Regions from separate parts of the Flavonifractor sp. An9 genome, predicted to be linked through region 3. Evidence: predicted binding sites of a transcription regulator. Region 3 holds the regulator's gene; each other region holds the start of a gene.

Region 1 (6,446 bases), on a different contig from region 3:
GGCCATCTTGTCCCCGTCCATCAGGGCGAACTCGTCGCTGGACAGCTCGCCGGCCACGGCGGAGCCGGTCAGATCATAGCAGTAATCCTTCCAGGCGGCCAAGCCCACAGGGCCGTTGACCTGGAACAGGGTGGGGGCGTCGGTCTTGGCCATCTCGGACTTCAGGGTGGTCTCGTAGTTGCCGGAGGCGGCGGTGAGGACGGTGACCTCCACGCCGGTCTCAGCGGTGTAGAGCTCGGCGAGCTCCTGCCACTGGGCGTCCTGCTCAGGCTTGAAGTTCAGGTAATAGACCTTGCCGCCGGTGGCGTCGCCGCCGCCGCTGGGGGAGGAGTCGCCGGAGGGGGTGGTGTCGCCGCCGCCGCAGCCGGCCAGCATACCGGCCACCATGGTACCGGTCAACGCAAGCGCAAACAGACGTTTCTTCATTCTAAGTTCCTCCTGTCACAGTTGATTCGTGTCTCGGCTGGAAACGTTTCATGGAAACGTTTCCAGCTCCCTGTGATTGAATCTTACTCCTTCCCGCTTCCATTTTCAAGCATCTTTTTGTCAAACTCCCCAATTTCAGCTTTGCGCTTAATTTATACGCTGTTATTTTGTACAATATGCCAAATCGCAAAACCGTTCAGTCCAATTTGAGCAGCTCCAGAAGCTTGTCACGCCGGTTATCCTCGGGATGTTCTAATACATGGAGGGCCAGCTTCCGCTGGGCCGCGCCGATCTCCCTGCCCTTCAGACCAAGGGCCGCCAGCTCCCCGCCGGACAGGGCCAGCTGCCGCAGAACCTCCTCCTCCGGGTGGCGTACCCCCCGGCGCAGGGCCCGCTCCACCGGCAGACATTCAATGGGAAAGCCGGTGACGGCGCAGAACCCCCGCCACCGGGGGATGGGTTGGGGAGGCAGCTCCCCCAGACAGGACAGATCAGGGCAGCTGCATACCGGCCATAGGTGGGACAGCAGTCCCCAGCGGAGCAGCTCCCCCGCCCGCTCCGGATGAGGTGAGAGGAGGATTTTCTCCAGCTCCGCCTTGATCCGTTCCCCCGACACTCGGGCCATCCGCCCGGCATTGCGCCGGGTGGCCTCCTCGGTCTCCGGCTCAATGGCAAACCCCAGTTGAGCGGCAAAGCGCACCGCCCGCAGCATTCTCAGTGCATCCTCAGAGAACCGCCGGTCCGGCTCCCCCACACACCGGATGATCCCGGCTTTCAAATCATCCCGTCCGTCAAAGGGGTCGACCACCTCCCCGTCCGGTCCCAGGGCCATGGCGTTGATGGTAAAATCCCGCCGGGCCAGATCCTGGGTGAGCCCCACGTCAAAGGCTACCCCGTCGGGGTGCCGCCCGTCGGCATACCCGCTCTCCCGGCGGAAGGTAGTCACCTCCACCGGACCATCCTCAGTCAGGACGGTGACGGTGCCATGCTGTATCCCCGTGGGGACGGTATGCGCAAACAGCCCCATTACCTGCTCCGGATAGGCGGAGGTACACACGTCGTAGTCTCCCGGCGTGCGGCCCAGCAGCAGATCCCGAACGCAGCCACCCACCGGATGGGCAGCACAGCCTGCCTTCCGCAGGATATCCAAGCAATGCTGCACGCCTTCCGGAATCGGCCACTTCTTCATTTTCTCCACCTCCCCCGGTATGTTTGGCTTGCTATTTACCTATAATGGATTATAATATGGTGTTGAACTTTTATCATTATAATCTGTAGAAAAGGGTGTGTAAACCCCATGACCAATCCCAACATTCACGACTATCTGACGCCTGGCCGCAAGGCTCACCTGATCGGCATCGGCGGCGTTTCCATGTCTCCTCTGGCCGAGGTGCTTCACAAGGCGGGTATCCAGATCACCGGCTCCGACATGAGCGACAGCGCTACCGTGGAACACCTCCGCTCCCTGGGTATTCCCGTGGCCATCGGCCACCGGGCTGAAAATGTACGGGGCGCCGACCTGATCATCCGTACCGCCGCCGTTCATGACGACAACCCCGAGATTATGGAGGCTCATGCCCTGAATATCCCTGTGTTTGAGCGGGCCCAGGCGTGGGGCTCCATCATGCGGGGGTACAAAAACGCCCTGTGCATCTCGGGCACCCACGGCAAAACCACCACCACTTCCATGTGTACCCATATCATCATGGCAGCCCAAATGGACCCCACCGTCATGATCGGCGGCACTCTCCCACTGCTGGGTGCCGGTTACCGGGTGGGCCACGGGGACACCATTATTCTGGAGAGCTGCGAATACTGCAACTCCTTTCTCTCCTTCTTCCCCACTGTGGCAGTCATCCTCAACATTGAGGCTGACCACCTGGACTTCTTCAAAGACCTGGACGATGTGGAGCACTCCTTCCGGGCCTTTGCCGACCGGGTGCCGGAAAACGGCCTGATCGTGGCCAACGCCGACGACGCCAACACCATGCACACGTTGGAAGGCGAAACCCGCCCTGTTCTCACCTTCGGTCTGGAGGAAGGCGATGTCCACGCCGCTAACCTGACATGGAGTCGGGGGCTGCCCACCTTTGACATCATCTATCGTGGCGAAGTCTTTACCCGGGTAGGCCTGCGGGTCCCCGGAGAACACAACGTGAAAAACGCCCTGGCTGCGGCAGCCGCTGCCATCGCCCTGGCTGTCTCCCCCAAGGCGGTAAGCGAAGGTCTCAACGCATTCCGGGGCGCCGGCCGCCGCTTTGAGCACAAGGGCACTTACAATGGCGCCGAGGTGTACGACGACTACGCCCATCATCCTGGTGAGCTTCAGGCCCTGCTGGCCGCCGCCCGTACCCTGGGTTATGAGCGGATTATCTGTGCCTTCCAGCCCCACACCTACAGCCGCACCAAAGCCCTGTTCGACGACTTTGTTAAGGTCCTGCGTCAGCCCGATGTCACCCTGCTGGCCGAGATCTATGCCGCCCGTGAAACCAACAATCTGGGCATCTCTTCGCAGGATCTGGCCGACCAGATTCCCGGCAGCATTTACTGCCCCACCCTGGAGGATGTAACTGCCAAGCTGAAGGAGTTGGCCCAACCCGGTGATCTGATCCTTACCGTAGGTGCCGGCAACATCTATACCGCCGGCGAGGCCCTTCTCCAAAAATGAGCCATTCTTTCTCTCGCTAAAGCAAAAGAGGAAATTATACCACAAATTTCCGCTGTTGACAAGACTGTTAAAGAGACGTACAATGGTCTTAGTGTCCTGTCCCTTTTGTTCTCTTTTCACAAATATGAATAAGGAGTGGAATCGACATGGAAGAGAAAAAGTACACCTCGATGATCCGTCTGCGGATGTCTGCGAAGGACGCCCACTACGGCGGAAACCTGGTGGATGGCGCCCATATGGTGCATCTGTTCGGCGACGTGGCTACCGAGCTGCTGATCCAGTGTGACGGCGACGAGGGCCTGTTCTGCGCTTACAACAACATTGAGTTCAAGGCGCCTGTGTATGCCGGCGACTTCATCGAGGCCTATGGTGAGATCACTCACATCGGCAATACCTCCCGCAAGATGAAGTTTGAGGCCCGCAAGGTGGCTGTCCCCCGCCCCGACATCAGCGATTCTGCTGCTGATTTCCTGGAGGAGCCCATTGTGGTGGCCATTGCTGAGGGCACCTGCGTGACCCCCAAGAAGTGCCAGCGCAAGGAGCATTGATTCCTGCTTACATGAAAAAAGTCCGCCGCGAAGCATTCTTCGCGGCGGACTTTTTTATTGCGAGGCAGGCGTTCCGCTGCGCTCGGCCAGAATACGGGGGAAGAAACGAAGGAACAGAATGGTGGTAACGGTAGCCGCCACGGCATCGGCAATGGGCTCAGACAGGAAGGTAGCCTCCGCCGACACCAGAGCGGGCAGCAGCAGCAAGCAGGCCAGAAAAACCGTCTTACGGAACAGAGAACAGAACAGCGCCAGCCGCACATGACCCAGGGCGGTGGTCTCGTCCACCAGGGGATACTGGACGGCCAGAGGCAGGATCATAGCGGTAAACACCTTGATATAGCCCACTGAGCGGTCAATCAGTTCCGGATTCTGAGTAAAGAGCCGGACAAACACCGGAGACAGGGTGTAGGTCACCACAGTCATCAGGGCGCAGAAGGTCAGGCACAATCCCACAATGGATTTCATGGCCCGCTTGATCCGGGCGACGTTGCCCGCCCCGTAGTTAAAGCTGATCACCGGCTGAGTACCCAAGGTCAGGCCACCCATGGGCATGGTGATGAGAAGCAGATAGCTCTGCACAATGGTGGCGCAGACCACCAGCTTGTCGCCCAACTCTGGGCCGCCGTAGTGCTGGAGCACTGTGTTGAGGACGATGAGCAGCACGCTGTCGGTGGCAATGATCAGGAAGGGGGACAAGCCAAATGTGACGATCCGCATCATGATCTTCCGGTCAAAGCCGCCCCATCGCAGGGGCACCGGCATCTTTTCCCGCAGCAGAGAGCAGAGCACGAAGGCGCAGGATGCCATCTGGGAGATGACCGTAGCCAGAGCCGCACCCGCCACATCCAACTTTAAAACAAAGATAAAAATGGGGTCCAGCACAATATTGAGCACCGCCCCCAGCATCACTGTGGCCATACCCAGGCCAGAATAGCCTTGGGCGATCAAAAAGCTGTTCATGCCGGTGGCCATCAGGGCAAAGAAGGTGCCGGCGGTGTAGATGGTCAAATAAGTATCCGCATAACCAAAGGTGGCCGGACTGGCGCCAAACCACTGGAGCAGCTGCCCCTTAAGCAGCAGGAACAGCCCTGTCAACCCCACCGCCAGTACCAACAGCATGAAGAAGCTGTTGGACAGCACCCGGCTGGCCTCCTTCCGGTTCCCCTCCCCCATCCGCATGGCCAGGATAGGCGAGCCGCCCAATCCAACCAGGGATGCAAAGGAACCGAGCAGGGTGACGATAGGTCCGCACACACCCACTCCTGCCAGGGCCAGATCCCCGATCTGCGGAATATTTCCGATGTAAATGCGGTCTACGATGCTATAGAGTACGCTGACCAGCTGAGCCAGCATGGTCGGAATGGCCAGCTTACATACCAGGCGAAAAACTGGATCATGCCCCAAATCGTTGGTCCGTTTCATCTCGCTCCTCCTTCAGGCAGTCCACGGCATTATACCTCTTTTTTCTGCGCTCGTAAAGGGGCTATCCTGTCAAATCACTCCACCCGCCGAAGGTTTTAGCACTCTCTTCATATGAGTGCTAAAAATTCACACTCCGTTCATGATTTTTGTTTTGCAGGGGACTATACTGAGGACAAACAAAAAGCTGCCCCTTGAAAGGAGTGTTTTTTATGAATGCACAGAAATATACCCAGAAATCTCTGGAGGCCGTCCAGACCGCCCAGAGTCTGGCCACGGAATATGGTAACCAGCAGATCGAGCAGCCTCACCTGCTGCTGGCACTGCTCAGCGACGAGTCCGGCCTGATTCCCCAGCTGTTGGGGAACATGGGTCTCACCGTTCCCTCTTTCACCGCCGCCACCAAGGCGGAGGTGGAAAAACTGCCTCGTGTCTCCGGCTCCGGCCGTGAGCAGGGCAAGATCTATGTGGCTCAGGATGTGGACAAGTGCCTGAATACCGCCGAGTCCATTGCCTCCTCCATGAAGGACGAATATGTCTCGGTGGAGCACCTGCTGCTGGCCCTGATCGACACCGCCAACCGGGAGCTGAAGGAACTCTTCCGTACCTATAACGTCACCAAGGAAGGGGTGCTCCAGGCTCTGACCGCCGTCCGCGGCAATCAGCGGGTCACCTCCGACAACCCGGAGGACACCTACAACGCCCTGAAGAAGTATGGCTCCGACTTGGTGGAGCGGGCCCGGCAAAATAAGCTGGACCCGGTAATCGGCCGTGATGATGAGATCCGCAACGTGATCCGTATTCTGAGCCGCAAGAGCAAGAACAACCCCGTCCTCATCGGTGAACCCGGTGTGGGTAAAACTGCCATCGCCGAGGGTCTGGCCCAGCGTATCGTCAAAGGCGATGTACCCGGCTCACTGAAGGACAAGACCATCTTCGCTCTGGATATGGGTTCCCTCATTGCGGGTGCCAAGTACCGGGGCGAGTTTGAGGAGCGGCTGAAGGCCGTCCTCAACGAGGTGAAGAAGTCCGAGGGCCGTATCATCCTCTTCATCGATGAGCTGCACACCATTGTGGGCGCCGGCAAGACCGAGGGCGCCATGGACGCCGGCAATCTGCTGAAGCCCATGCTGGCCCGTGGCGAGCTCCACTGCATTGGCGCCACCACCCTCAACGAGTACCGCCAGTATATCGAGAAGGACGCCGCCCTGGAGCGGCGGTTCCAACCCGTTATGGTCAACGAGCCCACAGTGGAGGACACCATTGCCATCCTCCGTGGCCTGAAGGAGCGCTATGAGGTGTTCCACGGCGTAAAGATCCAGGACGGCGCCATCATCGCCGCCGCCACCCTGTCCGACCGCTATATCACCGACCGGTTCCTG
Region 2 (6,446 bases), on a different contig from region 3:
TCACCGTCAAGAAGCCCGCCAGCTCCGGCTATCAGTCCTACTCCCGGTTCGCCGGCGTGCCTGACTTCGGTCTGGTGATGGGCACCTACGCCATGGACAGCACCTATGATCCCTCCGACAACTCCGGCGGCTTCTTCTACTCCTACACCAGCATCAAGAACGCCGGTCACGGCGAGGACTTCGCCGAGCGCTATGACGCCGCCCTGGTGGCCAGCGGCTTCCGGTACATGGACAGCTTCGTCAATGACGACGGCGGCACCACCCTGATTTACACCAACGGCACCTACTTTGTTATGATGGGCGCCAGCGTTGCCGGCGGTGTTCCCGGCATTCTGATCGTAGTTACTCCCTAAGTTTACAATTCCACGCAAAAAGGCCCCGCTGCCAACGGCAGCGGGGCCTTTTGTGATTCATTACTTCATCAGGGAGCACACCAGCTCGGTGTAGCCCGCGGGGTCGGCCAGAGGCAGACCGGCAATGAGCTGGGCCTGGGCATACAGCAGCTGGGCGTACTTGGCGGCCAGGTCCCTGTCTTCGGCCACCGCCCGCTTCAGGGCGGCAAAGGCGTCCGAATCGGGGTTGAGTTCCAGCACCCGCTGGGCCTTCATGTTGTCGGCGTTGTCCGGGTCCATCCGCTGGAAGTACTTCTCCATCTCCAGAGTGATGGGGCCGTCGGTGGTGAGGCACACGGCGCCGCTCTTCAGGATCTTGGACAGGCGGGCTTCGTGGATGTCGCCCCCCAGGGTCTCCTTCAGGAAGTCCAGCACCGGCTTGTTCTCCTCCGCCTTCTGCTCCAGGGCGGCCTTCTCCTCGTCGGTCTCAGGCAGGGCGTCGTCGTCGTCCACCGACTTGAAGGCCTTGCCGTCCACCGCGCCCAGCACGTTGATCACGAACTGGTCGGCCTCGGCGGTGAGGTAGAGGATCTCGTAGCCCTTGTCCCGGATGCGCTCGGCCTGGGGCAGCTTGTCCAGCTTGGCGGTATCCTCGCCGCAGGCAAAGTAGACGTACTGCTGGTCCTCGGGCATCCGCTCCTTGTACTCGGCCAGGGTGGTCAGCTTGCCCTCCCTGGAGGACCAGAACAGCAGCAGATCGCTGAGCAGGTCCTTGTGGACGCCGTAGTCGGCCACCACACCCATCTTGATCTGGGGACCGAAGGCCTTCCAGAAGGTCCCGTACTTCTCCCGGTCCTCCTTCTGGAGGCGGAGCAGCTCGGCCTTGATCTTCTTCTCCAGGTTGTTGGCAATAACCTTCAGCTGGCGGGTGTGCTGGAGCATCTCGCGGCTGATGTTCAGGGAGAAGTCCTGGGAGTCCACCACGCCCTTGACGAAGCGGAAGTGTTCGGGCAGCAGGTCGGCGCACTTGTCCATGATGAGCACGCCGGAGGAGTAGAGCTGCAGGCCCTTCTCATATTCCCGGGTGTAGAAGTCGTAGGGGGCGTGGGAGGGGATGTAGAGCATGGCCTTGTACTCCACGGTACCCTCGGCGGAGACGTGGATCACGCTCAGGGGGTCCTCCCAGTCGCCGTACTTCTCCTTGTAGAACTGGTTGTATTCCTCAGCCTTGACCTCGCTCTTGGGCCGCTGCCACAGGGGCACCATGGAGTTGAGGGTCTCCCACTCATCATAGTCCTCCCACTCGGGCTTGTAGTCGTCGCCGGCGTCCTCCGGGCGAGGCTTCTGGCGGGACTTGTGCATGAGCATGACGATGGGGTAGTGGATATAGTCGGAGTACTTCTTCACCAGATCGGCGATGCGGTACTGCTCCAGATACTCGTCGTAGTGGTCGTCGTCGGTGTTGGCCTTGATGTGGAGCACGATGTCGGTGCCCACCTTGTCCTTCTCGCAGGGCTCGATGGTGTAGCCGTCGGCACCGTCAGACTCCCACTTCCAGGCCTGGTCGGCGCCGTAGGCCTTACTGGTGACGGTAACATGGTCGGCCACCATGAAGGCGGAATAGAAGCCCACGCCGAACTGACCGATGATGTCGGTGGTATCCCCCTCGGCCTTCTCCTGCTTGGCCATCTCCTGCTTGAACTGGAGGGAGCCGCTGCGGGCGATGGTGCCCAGGTTCTGCTCCAGCTCCTCCTTGGTCATGCCGATGCCGTTGTCGCTGATGGTGAGGGTACGGGCGATCTGGTCGGGGGTGAGGGTAATCTTCAGCTCCGACCGGTCCAGGCCCACCTTGTCGTCGGTGAGGGCTTTATAGGCCAGCTTATCCATGGCGTCGCTGGCGTTGGAGATGATCTCCCGCAGGAAGATCTCCTTGTGGGTATAGATGGAGTTGATCATCAGGTCCAGCAGTCGCTTGGATTCCGCCTGAAATTCTTTCTTTTCCACGATGAATGCCTCCTGTATATGAAAGTGTTTTTAAAAACATAGCGTTAGCACTCAGCCATTCTGAGTGCTAACGCTATCATAATCCTTCGTATGAAAAATTGCAAGGGGGTTCAAGAAATGTTTACAATTCCTCTCCCGGCGTCCACAGGGCGGCCCGGAGGGCCTCCACGCTGTCAAAGTGGCTCAGGGGGCCGTCGTCCGTCGGCTCTCCCAGCCGGAGCACTCCGGCGGGCTGGCTGCCGATGGTCACCAGATAGGTGGCCTGCCAGTCCAGGCCGTGGACCCGCAACTGGCTGTCCACATAGGCACCCCCGGCCAGCAGTTGGGGAGCCCGCTCGGGCGGATCGGTGCGGAAGGCCGCACCGATGGTGTAGGCCTTGGCATCCAGAGCAGAAGCCTGATCCTCCTCCCGGAAGCAGGTCAGCTCCCAGCTCACGAAGCCGCCTTCGCCGCCCACCTGCGCCAGTCGGGCATCGTAGTAGGCGTCGGTCAGTTCCCGGCAGGCGGCGTAGGCCTCCTGGTCGATGTCGTCCGGGGTATCACAGCTGGTGCGAATGAGCTGGTAGAGGGACTCATCCTCCAGGTGGACCTTGCTCCGGGGCAAATTGCTCCCGCCGAAGACCTCCACCACGTTTTCCTCCAGCCCCACCTGGAGATGGAGCGCATCATCCTCGGAGTAGGCCCCCTGATCCTTTGGGGCCAGGTAGCAATCCAGGGTCCATATGATGTCGGTGTCCGAACCATTGAGGGTGAGATCGGGATGGTCCACCGGGTGGGCCGCCGCGGCCCGGATAAGGTCGGCCAGCTGCTCCGCCTCCAGGGGATCGTTGGGTCCATACCAGCGCACAGAGCCGATATGCTCCCCCTCCAGCCCGGCCAGCAGCTCCAGCAGCTTGTCGGAGGCAGTATTCCGGTGGGACCGGATGTGCCAGTTCTCCCCGTCCTTTCCCAGGGCCAGTTCAATACGGGAGCCGTCCTCCCCCTCGTCAGTCCACAGCAGAGCGGTTCCGGCAGCCTCGTCCACCTGGCCTCCGGCGCACACGAAACAGCCGGGGCCAAAATCGCTGGTGAAGGTATACCAGGCGTCGTATTCCTCCAGATAGGGCACGCCGGAGGTGTCCAGATCGGCGGAGGTGATGCCGGCGTAGCGCTCCAGGGCCTGGTCCACCGAAGCGCGGAGGATGCGGTGGGTGGGCACGGAACCCGGCGAATTCCCCCAGGGGTAGCCGGGCAGGGCTTTCAGGGCATCGGACTCCGCCTCATCTTCGGCGCTCAATGTGCCGTCGCCGGGGAAGTAGTACAAAAAGTCAGCAAAGTCCAGATTTTTCACATCGTCATAATAACAGGTAAAGAAGCAGCTCACTGGGGCAGCGTAGGTCACGCCGTCTTGCTCCACCAGGGGTGAGAAGGCCTCGTTGACCCGGTCAATCTCCTCCTGGGTCAGGGGGCGCGGCTCCGCCGACGGAGGCGTGGTCTGCACCTCGGGCGTCGTCCGGTCGGCACAGGCCGCCAGGGAAAGGACCAGCCCCATCAGCAAAAGGCTCATCCATACTTTTTTCATGACACTTCCTCCTTGTCTATCTCCCAGTCGTACTCCCGGAAAACAATACGGAAGGAGGGGATGTTATCCCGGCCCAAGTTGGAGGTCTCCACCGTGAAGCGCCAGGCCCGGTCGGTGAGGACGGCGGACACCACCACATCCTCCCCGTCCTGGGCCACAGTGACATCCTTTAAGAAGTGGCTGTCCCGGCCCAGGGAACCCGCCGGGAAGGAATAGGGGTACAGGTCCTCCGGGTAGTCTCCCAACCACTCATCTACATCGGCTTCTGTGCTTCCGCTCTCCAGGCAGGTGTTGTACAGGCGGATGGTGAAGATTCTGCCCTCCGGGTCAAAGGCGGTGGAAAAGGGCGGGATGGTGGTGACTGCCGGGAAGAAGGAGACCACCTTCTCCGGGCTGTCCCCGTTGGGGATAAAGGAGAAGGACAGGCCGTCGGCATCGATGCGGGCGTCGTAGAGCTGCTCATACCGCCCCCACTCCTTGGGTGGATCGGCGGCCTCGCTGGAGGTCCCCATGGAAAAGGGCTGGGTTGGGTCCAGCCAGGCGGTTTCCTGGTAGGACTGGACGGCCCCCCAGTCCTGGTCGGGATGGATGGAACCGTGCTCGTCCCCCACCACCCACACCGTACGGATCTCCGGGAGACCCTTCCAGGCGGTGCCTGCGTCCCACCCGGTGGTGGTGTAGCGCACCTCACCGGGACCTGTGATCTCATAGGTAGTAAACTGGCTCCTGCCGGCCAGCTGTACCCGGCGGCCGGTCTGACCAAACACCCAGGCCAGCAGGGCGAAGTCGGGGTCATTTTCATAGCCGTACTCCACCAGATAGTCCCCCTCATAGGGAGTGACCTTCCTCACCTCATAACCCTCCTGGTTGTAGAGAGTATGGATGCTCTCCTCCTGTACCGGCAGTATGGTGAAGTCGTATTCCGCCGCCGGAGCGCTCTCCTTCGGTGGGGGCGTGGTCTGCGTCTCAGCAAGTGTCTGCGCCGCGCAGCCGCACAGGGCAAGGGCCAGCAGCAGGGCAGGCAATACCGTGCGTTTCATAACAGTAACCTCCTTTTCTGCCTCCATCCTATCATGTCCCGTGGTACAGAGGGTTACAGGGCCGGTGCCAATGTGGAGACAAGGGGTTACAAAGCGCAAAAAAGGAGCGGCCAAAGGCCGCCCCTATTTTCCAACACAGAACCGCTCGAAGATGCGGGCGGTGATGTCCTCCCGGATGTTGGCTCCGGTGAGTTCGCCCAGGGCAGACAGGGCCTCCTCCACGTCGGTAAGGAGGGCGTCGGGGGTGATCCCCGCCTCCAGGCTCTCCTCCGCCCGGGCCACGCCCTCCAGAGCCCGCCGGGCGGCCTCCGCCTGCCGGGCGTTGGTGAGCAGTTCTCCCGCCCCTCCGGCGCCCACCGTGGGGAAGAGTCCTTCCACCAGCTCTCCCAGCTTGTCCAGCCCCTGGCCGGTCTTGGCGGATACCGACACCACCGGGGGCATCTCCTCCACCCCCAGCACCGGCATGGGCTTGGAGGGCAGGTCGGCCTTGGTGCGCACCAGGATCACCGGCGCGTGGGCTCTGGCATCGGCCAGCAGGTCCCAATCCTCCTCCCCCAGGGCCGTGGAGCCGTCCCACAGCACCAGGGCCAGGGCGGCCTCCTCCAGGGCGGCACGACTGCGTTCCACGCCGATGCGCTCCACGGTGTCCTCGGTCTCCCGGATGCCGGCGGTATCGATGAGCCGCAGGGTCACGCCCCCCAGCACGCACTTGGCCTCCACCGTGTCCCGGGTGGTGCCGGGGATATCGGTGACGATGGCCCGGTCGTAGCCCACCAGGGCGTTGAGCAGGGAGGACTTGCCCGCGTTGGGCCGCCCCACCAACACGCAGGGCACGCCCCCGGCAATGTACTTGCCCCGCTGGTAGGTGGCCAGCAGGTCCTCCAGGGCGGTTCTGGCCCCGGTCAATCCGGCCTGGATGGTGTCCGCCCGGAAGGGGTCGATGTCCTCGTCGGGATAGTCCAGCACAGCGTGGAAGTGGGCCAGCAAGTCGGTAAGGCCGTCATAGATGGCCCCCACCCGGCGGCCCAGAGCGCCGGAGAGCTGGCCGGCGGCCTGATGCACGGCGGCGGAGGTTTCGGCATCGATGAGGTCGGCCACCGCCTCCGCCTGGGTCAGGTCCAGCCGCCCGTTGAGGAAGGCCCGGCGGGTAAACTCCCCCGGCCCTGCCTGCCGTACCCCCTGGGCAAAGAGGGCCTCCAGCCCCAGAGAGAGCACCGCCGGGGAGCCGTGACACTGCACTTCCGCCGTATCCTCCCCGGTATAGCTGTGGGGGCCGTGAGAGATGGTGGCCAGGGCCTGGTCGATGACCTCGCCCCCCGGCCCCAGCAGCTCCCCCAGCACCAGATGCCGGTCCTCATATGCCGTCAGAGGTTTGCCCCCCAGGGGCCGAAACACCGCAGAGACCGCGGCAATGGCCTCCGGCCCGCTGAGACGGAGGATGCCGATGGCACTGGGAACGGCTGGTGTGGCGATGGCTGCGATGGTGTCGGACATGGTCTTTCCTTCCCG
Region 3 (6,446 bases):
ATCACCTGGTCGGCCTGGTTGCGCACATCAACCTCTTCCTTGCGCTTGGCATCCTCGGCGGCAAACTGCTCGGCCTCCTTGACGGCCTTGTCGATGTCCTCCTTGGACATATTGGTGGAGGAGGTGATGGTGATGTGCTGCTCCTTGCCGGTGCCCAGATCCTTGGCGGACACATTCACGATGCCGTTGGCGTCGATGTCGAAGGTAACCTCGATCTGAGGCACGCCGCGGCGGGCGGGAGCAATGCCGTCCAGGTTGAAGCGGCCCAGGGTCTTGTTGTACTGAGCCATCTCACGCTCGCCCTGGAGCACGTGGACCTCAACGGAGGTCTGGTTGTCAGCGGCGGTGGTGAACACCTGGCTCTTCTTGGCGGGGATGGTGGTGTTGCGCTCGATGAGCTTGGTCATAACGCCGCCCATGGTCTCAATGCCCAGGGACAGAGGAGTCACGTCCAGCAGCAGCAGGCCCTTCACGTCGCCCACCAGAACGCCGCCCTGGAGAGCAGCGCCGATGGCCACGCACTCGTCGGGGTTGATGCCCTTGAAGCCTTCCTTACCGGTCAGCTTCTTCACCATATCCTGCACGGCGGGGATACGGCTGGAGCCGCCCACCAGCAGCACCTTGGACAGGTCGCCGGAGCCCAGGCCGGCGTCGCTCATGGCCTGACGGACGGGGCCGGCGGTGGCCTCCACCAGGGAAGCGGTCAGCTGATCGAACTTGGCACGGGTCAGGGTCAGATCCAGGTGCTTGGGGCCGGTGGCGTCAGCCGTGATATAGGGCAGGTTGATGTTGGTGGAGGTGACGCCGGACAGCTCGATCTTGGCCTTCTCGGCGGCCTCCTTCAGGCGCTGCATGGCGACCTTGTCGCCGGTCAGGTCGATGCCGGTGTCCTTCTTGAACTCGGCGGCCATCCAGTCCATGACGGCCTTGTCGAAGTCGTCGCCGCCCAGACGGTTGTTACCGGCGGTGGCCAGCACCTCGATGACGCCGTCGCCAACCTCCAGCACGGACACGTCGAAGGTACCGCCGCCCAGGTCGTACACCATGATCTTCTGGTCGGTCTCCTTATCCACGCCGTAGGCCAGAGCCGCGGCGGTGGGCTCGTTGATGATACGCTTCACGTCCAGACCGGCGATGCGGCCGGCGTCCTTGGTGGCCTGACGCTGAGCGTCGGTGAAGTAAGCGGGGACGGTGATGACAGCCTCGGTGACAGGCTGGCCCAGATAAGCCTCGGCGTCCGCCTTCAGCTTCTGCAGGATCATAGCGGAGATCTCCTGGGGGGTGTAGGCCTTGCCGTCCACGTTCACCTTGTAGTTGGAGCCCATCTCACGCTTGATGGAAGCGATGGTGCGGTCGGGGTTGGTGATAGCCTGGCGCTTGGCCACCTGGCCCACCATGCGCTCGCCGTCCTTGGAGAAGGCCACGACAGAGGGGGTGGTGCGGTTGCCTTCCGCGTTGGCGATAACGACGGCCTCGCCGCCTTCCATAACAGCAACACAAGAGTTGGTCGTACCGAGGTCGATACCGATGATCTTAGACATAATCAATTCCTCCAATATATCGTAAATTGTTTTTTAACATGAATTAGTTGGCCACCTTGACCATGGAGAACCGGATCACCTTTTCTTCGGTGCGGAAACCGGCCTGGAACACCTCTACGATGGTGTTCTCTCCGGCGTTCTCGTCCTCCACGTGCATGACGGCGTTGTGCAGGTTGGGGTCGAAGGTCTCGCCCAGGGCGGGGATCTCCTGAATGCCCAGCTTGGAGAGGACCTCCTTCAGCTGGGTCATGGTCATCTCCACGCCCTTCTTATAGGCCTCGTCAGCGGTGTCCTGCTTGAGGGCCCGCTCCAGGTTATCGTACACCGGCAGGAAGGCGGCGGCGGTCTCTGCCTTGGAATCGGCCCAGGCCGACTCCTTTTCCTTCTGGCTGCGGCGGCGGTAGTTGTCGTACTCGGCGGCCAGCCGAAGGAACTTGTCCTCCTGATCGGTGAGGTTCTGCTTCAGAGCCTCCAGCTCCTCCAGCAGGGGATTGGGGGCTTCCTCCGCAGCCTCGGGGGCGGCGGCCTGTGCGGTCTGCTCCTCAGGGGTGACCTCTTCGGGCTGTTTCTCTTTCTTACTCATGGGATGCACTCATCTCCTATTTAAGATCGTCGCTGCCGCCCGGCAGCTCGCCCTGCCCGAACAGCCGGGTCAGTCCCTCGGCCAGATAGGAAAGGCGGGCGGTGATTTTGGCATAATCCATACGGGTGGGTCCCACCACACCGATGACACCCCGCATCCCGTCGCCAATGTCGTAGCTGGCCACCACCACGCTGGTATCCTTCAACGCGTCGGCCACATTTTCCGGGCCGATGAGGATCTTCATGGCGGCGTCCTTGGGAACGGGGAAGCGGGCGGGATCGGCGTCCTCGGAGAGGTAGCTCAGCAGAGGCTGGGCCCGCTCCAAAGAGCGGTACTCAGGCAGCTCCAGCAGATGGGCGATGCCCGAGGTGTGGACGGTGCGCTGCTCCAGGCTCTCCAGCACCTCCATCGCGAAGGAGACAACCAGGGAGATGAGCCCGTAGGCCTCTCCGGCGGCGTGCTGGGCCACCCGCATCAGCTCCGGCGTGATCTCATCCAGAGGCAGGCCGGTAAAGGTGGCGTTGAGCAGGGTGTTGAGCATCTGCAGCTGAGCCTCCGTCAAATCGGAGGGCAGCCGGATCAGCCGGTTGCGCACCACATTGGTGTCGGTCATTACCACGATGATAAAGGCGTTGTGCTCCACCATCAGAAGGTCAAACCGGCGGATCGTCACCCGGCTCATGCCGGAGGACAGAGCAAAGGCGGGGTAGTTGGTCAACTGAGACACCACCCGGCCGGCCTGGTCCAGCACCCGGTCCAGCTCCTGCATCTTCAGGCGCAGGGCCTGGTTGATGCGCTCGGTCTCCTGAAGGGAGAGCTTGTGCTCCTCCATCAGTTCGTTGACGTAGAACCGATACCCCTTGGGAGAGGGGATGCGTCCGGCGGAGGTATGGGGCTTTTCCAGCAGTCCCAGAGATTCCAGATCCGCCATCTCGTTTCGGATGGTGGCGGAAGAGATCTCCATGCCGATGGAAGAGGCAATGGCCTTGGAACCCACCGGCTCCGCCGACTGGATGTAACTTTCGATGATGGCGCGCAGGATTCGTTTTTTGCGTTCGGTTAAATCCATAGCGGCCACCTCACTTTTGATTTAGCACTCATACTACCTGAGTGCTAAAGATAATGTAGCACCGTCCGGGAAAAAAGTCAATAGGCAGGGTTGTAAATTAAATGTGAACGAAGAAAAGATAGCAGACAGACCTTCAGAATGCAAATCAGAGCGGTTGACGCGGCGGCGGTTCAATGGTATTCTATCCAATAAGGAACAATACTTGCAAACAGGAGGGGTGTCTCTGTGGACGGAACGGTGCCCGTGGAGATCATTGACTACGAGGAGCGCTACAAACAGGATCTGGAGGACATCTCTCTGCCCTGGCTGCTGGAGTATGACCTGCTGGAGCCGGTAGACCTGGAGATGCTGGCCGATCCGCACCGCTTTATCGCCGGGGGCGGCCGTGTGCTGCTGGCCCGCTGCGGCCGGGAGATTGTGGGCATGGTCATGCTGGAGCTTCAGGGCGACGGTGTGTGCGAGGCACTGAAGTTCGGCGTCAAAGAGGAGTACCGGGAGCGGGGCATTGGCACCGCCCTGATGGAGGCGGTGATCCAGGCCGCCCGGGACGCGGGACAAAAGACCATCGTGATCACCTCCAACCACAAGCTGAAGGCTGCCCTGCGGATCTATGAGAAGCTGGGATTTGAATACGTCACGTATTCTGACAAGTGGTTTCAACTGTCCGATATTAGAATGGAACGGGAATTATAAAAAAAGGACGCGCCGCAGGCGCGTCCTTTTTGATTCAGTCGGCAAATTCATACACCGCTCCGGCGGTGAGGTGGTGAAGCCTGTCGCCCAGTTCCTCCTCCAGCAGGGCGTAGGCGGGATCTCCGGTGCAGTGGCCGGTATAGATGTCCTGTACCTTTAAATCATCCCGCAGGGCGGCGGCGATGGATCGTACCTTCTCCGGGGTAGGGCCCAGGGTGGGAACACCCTCCTTGCCCATCAGGTGAAAGCCGCCCAATACCGCCCGAATGGGTTTTTGAGGGAACTGCTCGGAGAGCTGGGTGAGAATCTTCACCACTCCAGCGTGGCAGCAGGAGTTGAGGACCACCAGACCTTCGGAGGTCTCAGCCACCAGGGACTGCTCATGCTTCACCTGGTCGGGGATCAGGTGGAGGCCCTCGGCCAGATCCCGGGGTCCCTCCGCCAGGTCAAAGCGCTTCTCGTGCCGGCAGAACATCCCCATGTTGACACCGATGTACTCCTTCTCCGCCCAGATCTCCGGGTCGGTGATCCGGGGCCGGGCGTAGACGGCGGCGGAGGGATTGACGGCGAAGAAGGCGTTGAAGCCGTCGGCGTGGTCATAGTGCCCGTGGGACAGAGCGGCCTTGTCCACCTTTGAAAGGTCTACCCCCAGCCTGGCGGCGTTGTACACCACCGCGCCGCACTCTCCGGCATCCAGCAGGTAGCGGCCGCCCCGGTATTCCACATAAAAGGACAGGCCATGCTCGGGAATCAGTCCATCCTGGGCGGAGTTTTCCATCAGAACGGTGATCTTCATTGGGAGACCTCCTCTTTCTTCACATATTGGGTCACGTCATTGATCCAGGCCTTGGAGCGGAACCGGGGCACACCCACAATAAATTTGGTGATCTGCTCCATGATAACGCCCACATACACCCAGAAGACACCCCACTTCAGCACCAGACCGAAGAGGGCGGACAGGGGAAGGGCCACCAGCCACAGGGGGCACACGTCGATGAGGGAGGCCGCCCGCACGTCGCCGCCGCCCCGGAGCACGCCCACGGTGTTTACCGAGTTGAAGGCCCGCAGGGGGAGGCAGACGCCGATCATGGTGAGCATCATGGTGGCGATCTCTCCCGCCATGGGGGACAGATGGAAGAAGGGATAGACCAGGGTGGGGAAGAAGGTATGGGTGAAGGTGACCAGCAGCCCGCCGATCACCAGGCCGCAGATCATGGCCAGAGTGTTCAAAGTGGCCCCGATCTCATAGAGGTGTTCCCGGCGCCCGGCGCCGATCTCACGGCCGATAATGATGGCGGTGGTGCCGCCCACGGCGAAGATGGCCACGGTACACAGATCCTCCAGATTGCCTGCCAGAGCCCGGGCAGCCAGGATCTCGGTGGAGTTTTCCATATGGCCCATGACCACCTTGTGCATGGAGGTGCCCAGGCCCCACAGGGTCTCGTTGAGGACCACCGGGCCGGAATAGCGGAAAAACTTCTGGATCAGGGGCCGTCCCGGCCGGAACATGAGAGTGGGCTTGAGCTTGAACCGCTTGTTGGTGAGGGCATAGGTCATGGTGATGCCGAACTCCAGGATACGGGAGAGCAGGGTGGCAAAGGCTGCACCCTCCACCCCCAGAGCGGGGGCCCCCAGGTTGCCGAAGATGAACACCCAGTTCAGGAAAGTGTTGGTGGCCATGGAGGTGGCAAAGACGATCATGCCCAGTTTGGGGTTCTCCATAGAGCGGTGGGCGCCAACATACACGCCGGTGAGGCTGTTAAAGAGGTAGGAAGGGCCTACGATGCGGGCGTAGCTGGCGGCCAGAGGGATCAGCTCCTCATTGTCGGTGAGCAGGCCCATGAGCTGGGTGGGGAAAAAGCACATGATGATGGCGAACAGAGCGGCGATGGCGCCCGCCACATAGCAGCCGGTGCCGATGACCCGGTTGATGGTATCGGTGTCTTTCTTGCCCCAGAACTGGCTGATAAGCACCGAGGAGCCGCTTTGCAGTCCAAAAATCACCAGCTGAATGACAAACACCGGCAGATTGGCCTGGGCCACAGCGGCCAGAGGGGCCTCGCCCAGAGAGCCTACCATGAAGGTGTCCACCAGACCCAGCAGGGTGGTGCACAGATTTTGCAGCAGAATGGGCAGGGCCAATGATACCACATTGCGGTAAAAAGCCCGTCCCCGGTTCATGTAGGAAAACAAATCCTCACCTCATTGCGATCCGAGTCTGTGTGATCTCCGTGAGGGCGTCGGCCAGAGCGCCGGCCTCCTCACAGGTGCTGTCGGGGGAGAAGGAGATGCGCAGTACACCCATCAGGGTGCGCTTGGGCAGCCCCAGAGCCGCAAAGACGTGGCTGGGTTTGCCCTTGTGGCAGGCCGAGCCGGAGGAGACGTAGATCCCCCGGTCGGACAGGTCCCGCACCAGCATTTCGCTGGGATAGCCGGGCAGAGAAATGGCGCAGATGTGGGGGGCGTCGCCGGGACTGACCACCTCCAGACCGGGAACAGAGGAGAGAACCTCCAGGGCGTGGGCCTTTACAGCTGCGATACGAGCGGGCGCGCTGGTGTC

The links. The regulator HrcA, encoded in region 3, represses chaperone genes, less so after heat shock. The targets are predictions, from matches to a motif close to TGTTAGCACTCNNNNNNNNNGAGTGCTAACA.
Region 1: a site for HrcA is predicted at 5,161-5,191, ahead of clpB (ATP-dependent chaperone ClpB). Genes of this name have one in related genera too.
Region 2: a site for HrcA is predicted at 2,379-2,409, ahead of htpG (molecular chaperone HtpG). Genes of this name have one in related genera too.

Annotation. Positions count from the first base shown of each region.
Region 1 covers NZ_NFHC01000008.1:57,648-64,093, reverse strand. The annotation lists gene B5G40_RS07270 (ABC transporter substrate-binding protein) at 1-426, opposite strand, end outside; gene B5G40_RS07265 (CCA tRNA nucleotidyltransferase) at 623-1,615, opposite strand; gene murC (UDP-N-acetylmuramate--L-alanine ligase) at 1,724-3,094, shown strand; gene B5G40_RS07255 (hotdog fold domain-containing protein) at 3,241-3,642, shown strand; gene B5G40_RS07250 (MATE family efflux transporter) at 3,697-5,067, opposite strand; gene clpB (ATP-dependent chaperone ClpB) at 5,277-6,446, shown strand, end outside.
Region 2 covers NZ_NFHC01000029.1:9,466-15,911, reverse strand. The annotation lists gene B5G40_RS14710 (Ig-like domain-containing protein) at 1-353, shown strand, start outside; gene htpG (molecular chaperone HtpG) at 414-2,336, opposite strand; gene B5G40_RS14700 (hypothetical protein) at 2,458-3,897, opposite strand; gene B5G40_RS14695 (hypothetical protein) at 3,894-4,937, opposite strand; gene mnmE (tRNA uridine-5-carboxymethylaminomethyl(34) synthesis GTPase MnmE) at 5,061-6,431, opposite strand.
Region 3 covers NZ_NFHC01000003.1:28,209-34,654, reverse strand. The annotation lists gene dnaK (molecular chaperone DnaK) at 1-1,541, opposite strand, end outside; gene grpE (nucleotide exchange factor GrpE) at 1,585-2,124, opposite strand; gene hrcA (heat-inducible transcriptional repressor HrcA) at 2,141-3,193, opposite strand; gene B5G40_RS03215 (GNAT family N-acetyltransferase) at 3,419-3,886, shown strand; gene B5G40_RS03210 (MBL fold metallo-hydrolase) at 3,921-4,682, opposite strand; gene B5G40_RS03205 (MATE family efflux transporter) at 4,679-6,079, opposite strand; gene B5G40_RS03200 (cysteine desulfurase family protein) at 6,084-6,446, opposite strand, start outside.